2 regions of the Aquamicrobium ahrensii genome follow, and region 1 is predicted to be linked to the other one. Evidence: predicted binding sites of a transcription regulator. Region 1 holds the regulator's gene; the other holds the start of a gene.
What was found. The regulator PhoB, encoded in region 1, activates phosphate uptake and scavenging genes when phosphate is short. The targets are predictions, from matches to a motif close to TGTCATNNANCTGTCAT.

Region 1 (4,581 bases):
GGCGTCGGCCGAAATGTATTTGTCACCTGCGGCTTCGATGGCGGCCTTCATCGCCGCCTCATCTGTTTTCCAGCGCTCTTCCTGAAAGTTGGACCAGGAGACGCCGATGATCTTGTCCTTGGCCTGCGCCGAAGCGGAAAGCGCCAGTGACAGGGCGGCGCCTGCCAGAATGGCGGTCGTGAACTTCCTCATGATTTCCTCCCTGCGCCCTGACGGACGCCAATGAACTGACCCGTTAGGCCGGCTGGAGACTTTTTTCGAGCCTCGAAAAAAGTGTGGCGTAATGCCCCGCCCGAGTCAACGGATTTCGCGTGCCCCCACCTATTTATTTCGAATTTCGAAATAAATAATGACAGCGATTGAAGCTTCTGACACACTTTGCTGGCTGCTATGCACGCATCGCAGCACGGGAGATTGAGGAAGCCATGACCGTTGGAATGCGGCACGACGATCTGCGCCGGCGCAACCGCGCCATGGTGATCGCCGCCACACGGCGAGGCGGCCAGGCTTCGCGCACGGAAATCGCCGCCATCACCGGTCTCAGCCACTCCACCATATCGGCCATTTCGTCAGACCTGATCGCAGAACGCATATTGACGCAAACCCGGCAGGACGCGCCGGCGCTCAAGCGCGGCAGGCCACAGGTCGGGCTTGCGCTCAACCCACAAGCGGCCTGCGTGGTCACGCTGATGCTGTCGCTCAACAGCCTGTCCGCCGTCAGCCTCGACTATGCGGGCAATGTGCTGGATGAAGAGCATCGCCGTCTCGACACGCGCGCCCTGCCCCGCGACAAGCTGATCGACGAATGCCTGACCATGCTTGGCCGGCGGTTGCGTCATCCGGCACGACAGGCAAGGCCGGTTCTGCGCGTCGTTCTGGCTACGCAGGGCATCACGGACGCCGAAGCGCGCTCGATGCTGTGGTCTCCGATCACCCCGCACACCGACATTGCGTTCGCAGACCTGCTCGAAGCGGAATTCTCCATTCCGGTCACGGTGGAGAACGACTGCAACATGATGGCCGAAGCGCTGCGCTGGCGCGATCCCGAGCGCTATCGCGACGATTTCATCGCCATCCTGCTTTCCCACGGCATCGGCATGGGGCTGGTGCTGAAAGGATCGATGTTCACCGGCACCCATTCTTCCGGTGTCGAGTTCGGACACATGGTGCATCGCCCCGATGGCGCGCTCTGCCGCTGCGGCCGGCGCGGCTGCATCGAGGCCTATGCCGGCAGCTACGCCATCTGGCGCAACGCCGCCGGCCACGACGGGAACGAGGAGCCGCGCGGCGATATAGACGAGGCGGAAATGCAGGCGCTGGCCGAAGCTGCCCGCAGCCATGACGGCCCCGAACGGAGAGCGTTTCGCATCGCCGGCGAAGCGCTGGGCTTCGGCCTCGGCAGCCTGTTCGCGCTGATCGACCCGGCCCCCGTGGCCATGGTGGGCCTCAACGCCGCCGCCTTCGACCTGATCGAACCAGCGCTGCGCGAGGCGATAGCCAGAACCGCGGGCGGGCACCATTCGGGATCGATCACCTTCGACACCGAGCCGGACCAGATCGCGCTGCTGCGCGAAGGGTGCGCCATGCGGGCGCTGACCTTCGTCGATCACCGGATCTTCGCCGGCGGCCGTCCTTCACAGGACGACCCCGCCGCGCTTCACTCTTCCCTGATCGCGTAGCCCGAACCGCGCACGGTGCGGATCACATCGGGCATGCGGCCAGTGTTGACCGCCTTGCGCAGCCGCCCGACATGCACGTCCACCGTGCGTTCGTCGATATAGATTGTCTCGCCCCAGACATTGTCCAGCAACTGCCCGCGCGAAAAGACGCGGCCGGGGTGCTGCATCATGAATTCGAGCAGGCGGAACTCGGTCGGGCCGAGCTTGATCTCGCTCTTCTTGCGGTAGACGCGATGCTGCTCGCGGTCGAGCACGATGTCACCGACCTTCAGCACCGAGGACAGGACCTCGGGCTTGGCGCGACGCAGCAGCGCCTTCACCCGCGCCACCAGTTCAGGCATGGAGAACGGCTTGACCAGATAGTCGTCGGAGCCCGTGGAAAGACCCCGCACCCGGTCGCTTTCCTCGCCGCGCGCGGTCAGCATGATGATCGGCAGACGCTCGGTCTGCTCGCGCATCCGCAGCCGCCGGCACAGTTCGATGCCCGAAACCGCCGGCACCATCCAGTCGAGCACCAGAAGATCGGGCACGTTTTCCTGCAAGCGCAACTCGGCTTCGTCGCCGCGCGTGACGATCTCGACCTGATAACCTTCTGCTTCGAGATTGTAGCGCAGGAGCACGCCCAGCGGCTCCTCGTCCTCGACCACCATGATGCGGGGTGCGATCATGTCCTGCTCCTGAAAATGCGCTCAGACCGCGGGCGCCGGCGCGCCGGTTTCGTCCTGTTTCGGACGATGAACGGGCAATTGCTCGCCGGTCAGCACATAATAGGCATTTTCCGCGATATTGGTCACGTGGTCGCCGATCCGCTCCAGGTTCTTGGCGCAGAACAGCAGGTGCGTGCAGGCGGTGATATTGCGCGCATCCTCCATCATGTAGGTCAGCAATTCGCGAAACACAGAGGTGTAGCGCACGTCGATCAATTCGTCCTCGTCGCGCAGGCGCACAAGTCCCTCCGGATTGCGCGTGCCATACTCTTCAATGACGCCCTGCACCTGCTCCAGGACCAGCTCGGCCATGTCCTCGATCGACCGGGCGAGTTCGCGCGGCATGACCGACTTGCCGACGGCGTCGACGCGCTTGGCGATGTTCTTGGCGAGGTCGCCGATCCGCTCCAGATCTCCCGCCATGCGGATGGCGCCGACGATGGCGCGCAGATCCTGCGCCATGGGCTGGCGCTTGCCGATCAGGATGATGGCGCGATCGTCCAGCCGGCGCTGGAGGCTGTCCATGACAGCATCTTCGGAAATGACACGCTGCGCCAGCGCGCTGTCGGGGACGATCAGGCTCTGCGTGGCCTCGTCCACCATCGACCGCGCCAGACTGACCATGTCCCGCACCAGCCCCTCGATCTCTTGCAGATCGTCGTCAAAGGCGGTCACCGTATGGGCACCCATTATCCGTTCCTCGTCTGTTGGAATGGCAGCGGAACCACTCAGCCGAAGCGGCCGGTGATGTAGTCCTGCGTGCGCTTGTCGTCGGGGTTGGTGAACATCTTCTCCGTCGGCCCCTCCTCGACAAGATTGCCGAGATGGAACATGGCCGTGCGCTGGGAGACGCGCGCCGCCTGCTGCATGGAGTGGGTGACGATGACGATGGTGTAGTTCTCCCGCAACTCATCGATCAGTTCCTCGACGCGGGCGGTGGCGATCGGATCGAGCGCCGAGCAGGGCTCGTCCATCAGGATCACCTCCGGCGAGACGGCGATGGCGCGGGCGATGCACAGGCGCTGCTGCTGGCCGCCGGAAAGGCCGGTGCCCGGCTCGTTGAGGCGGTCCTTCACCTCGTTGAACAGGCCGGCGCGCTTGAGGCTGGATTCGACGACTTCATCCATGTCGGTCTTGCTGCGGGCGAGGCCGTGGATGCGCGGGCCGTAGGCGACGTTCTCGTAAATCGACTTCGGGAACGGGTTCGGCTTCTGGAACACCATGCCCACGCGCGAGCGCAGCTCGACCACATCGATGTCGCGGTCATAGATGTCCTCGCCGTCCAGTGTGATCTGACCGACCACGCGGGCATTGTCGATCGTGTCGTTCATGCGGTTGAGGCAGCGCAGGAAGGTGGACTTGCCGCAGCCGGACGGACCGATCAGCGCCGTCACCTGATTCTGGCGCACCAGAAGATCCACATCGAACAGCGCCTGCTTGTCGCCATAGAAGACGCCCACCTTCTCGCCGCGCATCTTGATGCGCTCGTTCGTGGCGGCGGCCACCTTCTCGTTCACGGCATTTTCCAAAGTTGCTTCGCTCATGATGTTCATGGGTCTTGGTTCCTTATCTACCAGCGCCGTTCGAAGCGCCGGCGCAGCAGGATAGCCGCCAGGTTCATTGCGGCGAGGAAAAGCAGAAGGATGATGATGGCGCCCGAGGTGCGCTCCACGAAGGCGCGCTCGGCCTCGTTGGCCCACATGTAGATCTGCACGGGCAGTGCGGTGGCCGGGTCCAGCGGCGTTGCCGGATAGTCGGCGACGAAGGCGACCATGCCGATCAGCAGAAGGGGCGCGGTCTCGCCGAGAGCCTGCGCCAGACCGATGATGGTGCCGGTCAGGACGCCGGGCGCGGCCAGCGGCAGAACGTGATGGAATACGGTCTGCATCCGGGAAGCGCCGATCCCCAGCGCGCCGGAGCGGATCGAGGGGGGAACCGCCTTCAGCGCCGCGCGGGTGGCGATGATGATCGTCGGCAGCGTCATCAGCGTCAGCACCAGACCGCCGACCAGCGAGGCCGAACGCGGCAGGCCGGCGAAATTGACGAACACGGCGAGACCCAGAAGTCCGAACACGATCGACGGCACGGCCGCCAGATTGTTGATGTTGACCTCGATCAGATCGGTCCAGCGATTCTTCGGCGCGAACTCCTCCAGATAGATGGAGGCGGCGACGCCGATCGGCAGCGCCAGCACC
Region 2 (4,581 bases), on a different contig from region 1:
TAACCCATACCGAAAGGCGAAAGCAGGCCAAGACCCGTAACGACAACGCGCCGCATGTCAGAAATCGATATCCGCCGGAGAAATCAGGCGGAAGCCTTGTCGATGAACTTGACGGCGTCGCCGACGGTCAGGATCGTCTCGGCTGCGTCGTCAGGAATCTCTACGCCGAACTCTTCCTCGAACGCCATCACGAGCTCGACCGTGTCGAGGCTGTCTGCGCCGAGATCGTCGATAAAGCTGGCCTGCTCGGTCACCTTGTCGGCGTCGACGCCGAGATGCTCGATAACGATCTTCTTGACGCGCTCTGCGGTGTCACTCATTTGGGCATCCTCGTCTTCAGGTTAGGTCTGTCTTCGTTAGCGGTCACAATGACGCTAATCAAGTTGAAAAGATGGTCCTGCAAGAAACGCTACGAAGCAGGCCGCTTCCGGCGAACGCCAAGGAATTGCGGGCCGCATTACACGAATTCCAGCCCGTATCCAAGATGAAATGCCGACTATCACCAGGTCGTAGCCCTGGATCATTCCCCTAGATCATCGCCATGCCGCCATTCACATGAATGGTCTGGCCGGTGATATAGGAAGCCTCGTTCGAAGCAAGATAGGCAACGGCGGCGGCGACCTCCTCGCCGGTTCCCATGCGCCTGGCAGGGATGGCCGACATGATGGTTTCCTTCTGCTTGTCGTTGAGCTTGTCGGTCATCGCCGATTCGATGAAGCCGGGCGCGACGCAGTTGACCGTGATGTTGCGAGTGGCGATCTCCTGCGCCAGCGACTTGGAAAAGCCGATAACGCCTGCCTTCGAGGCGCAGTAATTGGCCTGGCCGGGATTTCCGGTGACGCCCACCACCGAACTGATGTTTATGATGCGACCATGGCGACGGCGCATCATCGGATGGGTCAGTTCCCGCGTCAGCCGGAACACGGCCGAGAGATTGACGTTGATGACATCATCCCAGTCCGCGTCGCTCATGCGCACGAAAAGCCCGTCGCGCGTTATGCCGGCGTTGTTGACCAGAATATCCACGCCTTCCAGCTCTGCTTCCGCCTTCTGGCCAAGCTCCCTGACCCCGGCAGGGTCCGAAAGATTGGCCGGAAACAGCTTCACGCGGTCACCAAGCTCGCCAGCCAGCGCTTCAAGCTTTTCGACGCGCGTGCCGTGCAGGCCGACAACAGCGCCCTGCGCATGCAGCAAGCGGGCGATGGCTTCGCCGATGCCGCCTGTCGCGCCCGTAACCAGCGCCTTGCGGCCAGTCAGATCAAACATTCCTGCCTCTCCTTCAACGCCGCGAAGCAACTCGCCCGAACTCAGCCGAGAGCGGCGAGCGCCGCATCCACATCGGCCGGCGTTCCGACGGAACTGACAGCGATATCGCGATTTATACGACGCGCAAGTCCGGAAAGCACCTTTCCAGCGCCAATTTCATAAAGAGTGGCGACTCCATTGGCCCCGAACCACTCGACTGTTTCCCGCCAGCGAACCCTGCCCGTCACCTGTTCGACCAGACGCGCGGTGATCAGATCGGGGTCGCTGGTCGGCTCCACCGATACATTGGACACCACCGGAACGACCGGAGCGCTGCGTTGCACGCCTGCCAGCGCTTCGCGCATGGCGTCTCCCGCCGGCGTCATCAGCGCGCTGTGGAAGGGCGCGGAGACCTGCAACATCAGCGCGCGTTTGGCGCCCTTGCCGGTGCAGAGCGCGGCCGCGCGCTCGACAGCCGCCTTGCTGCCCGAAATAACGAGCTGACCGCCGCCATTGTCATTGGCGATCTGGCAGACCTCTCCCTGCGCGGCTTCCGTGCAGGCGGCGTCAACGTCGCGCTGTTCGAGACCGATGATTGCGGCCATGGCGCCTTCGCCGGGAGGCACCGCAGCCTGCATGGCGTTGCCGCGAATGCGCAGCAGACGCGCCGCATCGCCAATGGACACGAAACCGGCCGCGGCGAGCGCTGAATATTCGCCGAGCGAATGACCGGCCACATAGGCGACCTTGTCCTTAAGAGAGAAGCCGCGCGATTCCAGCGCGCGCATGGCCGCCAGCGATACCGCCATCAGCGCGGGCTGCGCATTGGCGGTCAGGGTAAGCGTGTCCTCGGGCCCCTCGAAGATCAGCTTGGAGAGCTTCTCGCCAAGCGCCTCGTCAACTTCCTCAAACACCTGACGGGCCTCGGGAAAGGCTTCCGCCAGTTCCTTGCCCATGCCTGCGGTTTGGCTACCCTGCCCCGGAAAGGTGAATGCGATCGTCATTATCCGCCTCGCTTTGCGCTTTGGCCCAGCGTGTCGCGCATTGCAGCCCGCCAAGTCAAGCCCAGGCCCATTTTGCGGGACCGTGAGGCGGCTTTCGCCCCTGCTTCCTATGGGTTGCAAGGGATCACGTATCGTTAAAACGGAACACGATTCTTTGGCCGGCTCTTCCCAATTTCGCCACACGCCATAGCTTTTCGTGACATAAGCATGACAGTTGCATGACAAGGCGTTCCACAGGGAAATGTGAGTTGGCGAACGGCAGACCAGATTTTGCGGAAAAAGCGCTGCAGGCGGGTGAAATCGCCTCCCGCAAGCGCGGTGCGGCGATGGTTACAGGCATCCGTCATGCGGTGCTGATGGTCCTTGCATCCGCCGCGCTGGTCTTCGCCATCGAATGGGTGTTCCGGGGCGATTTTGCCGGCGCCGTGGCCTTCTTCGCGCAACCTTACAAGCCCGGCTGGACCACGGTTCTGGTGTTCGCTCTCGTTTTACTCGGGCTTGACGCCATCCTCGGTCGCGCTTGGCTCGCATTGCTAGCTGTCGCGCCTCTGACCCTGACACTTGCCTTCGTAGGCTACCAGAAATCGCTTTATCTGGGCGATCCGCTGTTTCCGACCGACATTCTTTTTGCACGCCAGATCATTGAATTGCTGCCATTGCTGGTGGGCGAGCGCCCGTGGACGGGCGCAGCGCTGGTTCTGGGGCTCGTTCTGGCGATAACCGCCTTGCTCTATACATGGCGCTTCGTTCAGCGTCGGGTGCCGCGCATGAGCTACAAGGGCCGCGCAGCCCGTCTCGTGCTCGCGCTGCCGGCCCTCGCCTTTTTCGTCTCGCTGATGGACTACGCCACCTTCTCCTGGACGCGCGACCGGCTCCAGATCATCCCGATGATGTGGGACCAGAAGGAAAATTACGCGAGCAACGGCTTCACCCTCGCCTTCGCGCTCAATGTGCCGATGGCCCATGTGGCCGCGCCCAACGGCTATTCCGACAAGGCTATCGATTCCGTGCCGAAGCCCGCAGTGGACACCGCGCTTCCGGACGAGCGGCCCGACATCATCATGGTGATGAGCGAATCGTTCTGGGATGCCGGCAAGCTGACCGGCGTCACCATTACGCCCGATCCGATTGCCTCCACCCGCGCACTTCAGTCGGGTGAAATGTTCTCGCCGGAATTCGGCGGCATGACGGCGAATGTCGAGTTCGAGGCGCTGACCGGCTTCTCCAACGCTTTCCTTCCGGCAGGAAGCATTCCCTACCAGCAATATGTGCGCAAGCCGCTGCCGTCCATGGCCACCTTCCTGCGCGCCGAAGGCTATCAGACGCTGGCCATCCATCCGGGCACCGATTGGTTCTGGAATCGCAGCAATGTCTACAAGGCGTTCGGCTTTGACGAATTCCGCTCGGAAAAGACGATGGCGAGCGCGGTAAAGCGTGGCCCCCTCGTCTCCGACGAATCGATGACCGACGAGATCATCGCCTCAGCCGATGCTGCTGAGAACCCATTGTTTCTTTTCGCCGTAAGCCTCCAGAATCACGGGCCCTACGAGCCGAATCGGTACGGCAACGTCGTTCATGATGTTCATGCGCAAACCAGTGAATGGGCGCGCGCTTCTCTCGCCAGTTTTGCCGAAGGCGCAGCCGATTCGGACCGTGAGCTGCAGCGCCTGATCGACTGGGCGCAGAAGCGGGAGCGGCCGACCGTCATCGCCTTCTTCGGCGATCATCTGCCGCCGCTGGGACCGGTCTATGTCGAGACGGGTTTCCTCAAGACCAATGTCGCGCCGCGCAAGGACACGCCGGAAAATATGCTCCTGCACCGCTCGACGCCGCTGGTCGTGTGGTCGAATCGTTCCGGCAAGGCAGATGGGCTGGGCGCGGTCAGCCCGGCCTTCCTACCACTGCATGTGTTCAACGTGGCCGGCATCAGCCACCCCTATTACACCGGTTTCCTCGGCGATCTTCATCAGCGCTATCATGTGGTGGAGCGCTCCCTGCTTCTTTCGGGCGATGGCGAAGCCTCGCTGGAGTGGGCGCGGCAGAAGGAGATCGATCCCGCGATCCGTGATTTCCGCTATCTCCAGTACGACATGATGTTCGGCAAGCATCACGCCGCGCCGGGCTTCTTCCCGGAGACGATCGGCGACATCATTGCACACGCAAGCTGAGACGGGATTTGGACGAAAGGCGAGCGGAGACTTGACATTCCGGGCGCATCCAGTATGTGTCGCGCCAAGTTTCCGCTTCCGGGCGCCGCCCCGTATTGTTGCGGCTTAACCCCAGGAACATAAACGGACGAGCATCATGGCAAAAGCCGCGAACATCAAGATCA

Region 2: a site for PhoB is predicted at 2,446-2,462, ahead of ABID44_RS02000 (LTA synthase family protein). Genes of this name have one in related genera too.

What each region holds. Positions count from the first base shown of each region.
Region 1 covers NZ_JBEPMN010000014.1:47,637-52,217, reverse strand. The annotation lists gene xylF (D-xylose ABC transporter substrate-binding protein) at 1-192, opposite strand, end outside; gene ABID44_RS15230 (ROK family protein) at 426-1,679, shown strand; gene phoB (phosphate regulon transcriptional regulator PhoB) at 1,658-2,347, opposite strand; gene phoU (phosphate signaling complex protein PhoU) at 2,369-3,076, opposite strand; gene pstB (phosphate ABC transporter ATP-binding protein PstB) at 3,115-3,939, opposite strand; gene pstA (phosphate ABC transporter permease PstA) at 3,957-4,581, opposite strand, start outside.
Region 2 covers NZ_JBEPMN010000001.1:393,988-398,568, forward strand. The annotation lists gene fabF (beta-ketoacyl-ACP synthase II) at 1-56, opposite strand, end outside; gene ABID44_RS01985 (acyl carrier protein) at 84-320, opposite strand; gene fabG (3-oxoacyl-[acyl-carrier-protein] reductase) at 529-1,266, opposite strand; gene fabD (ACP S-malonyltransferase) at 1,308-2,249, opposite strand; gene ABID44_RS02000 (LTA synthase family protein) at 2,468-4,417, shown strand; gene rpmG (50S ribosomal protein L33) at 4,554-4,581, shown strand, end outside.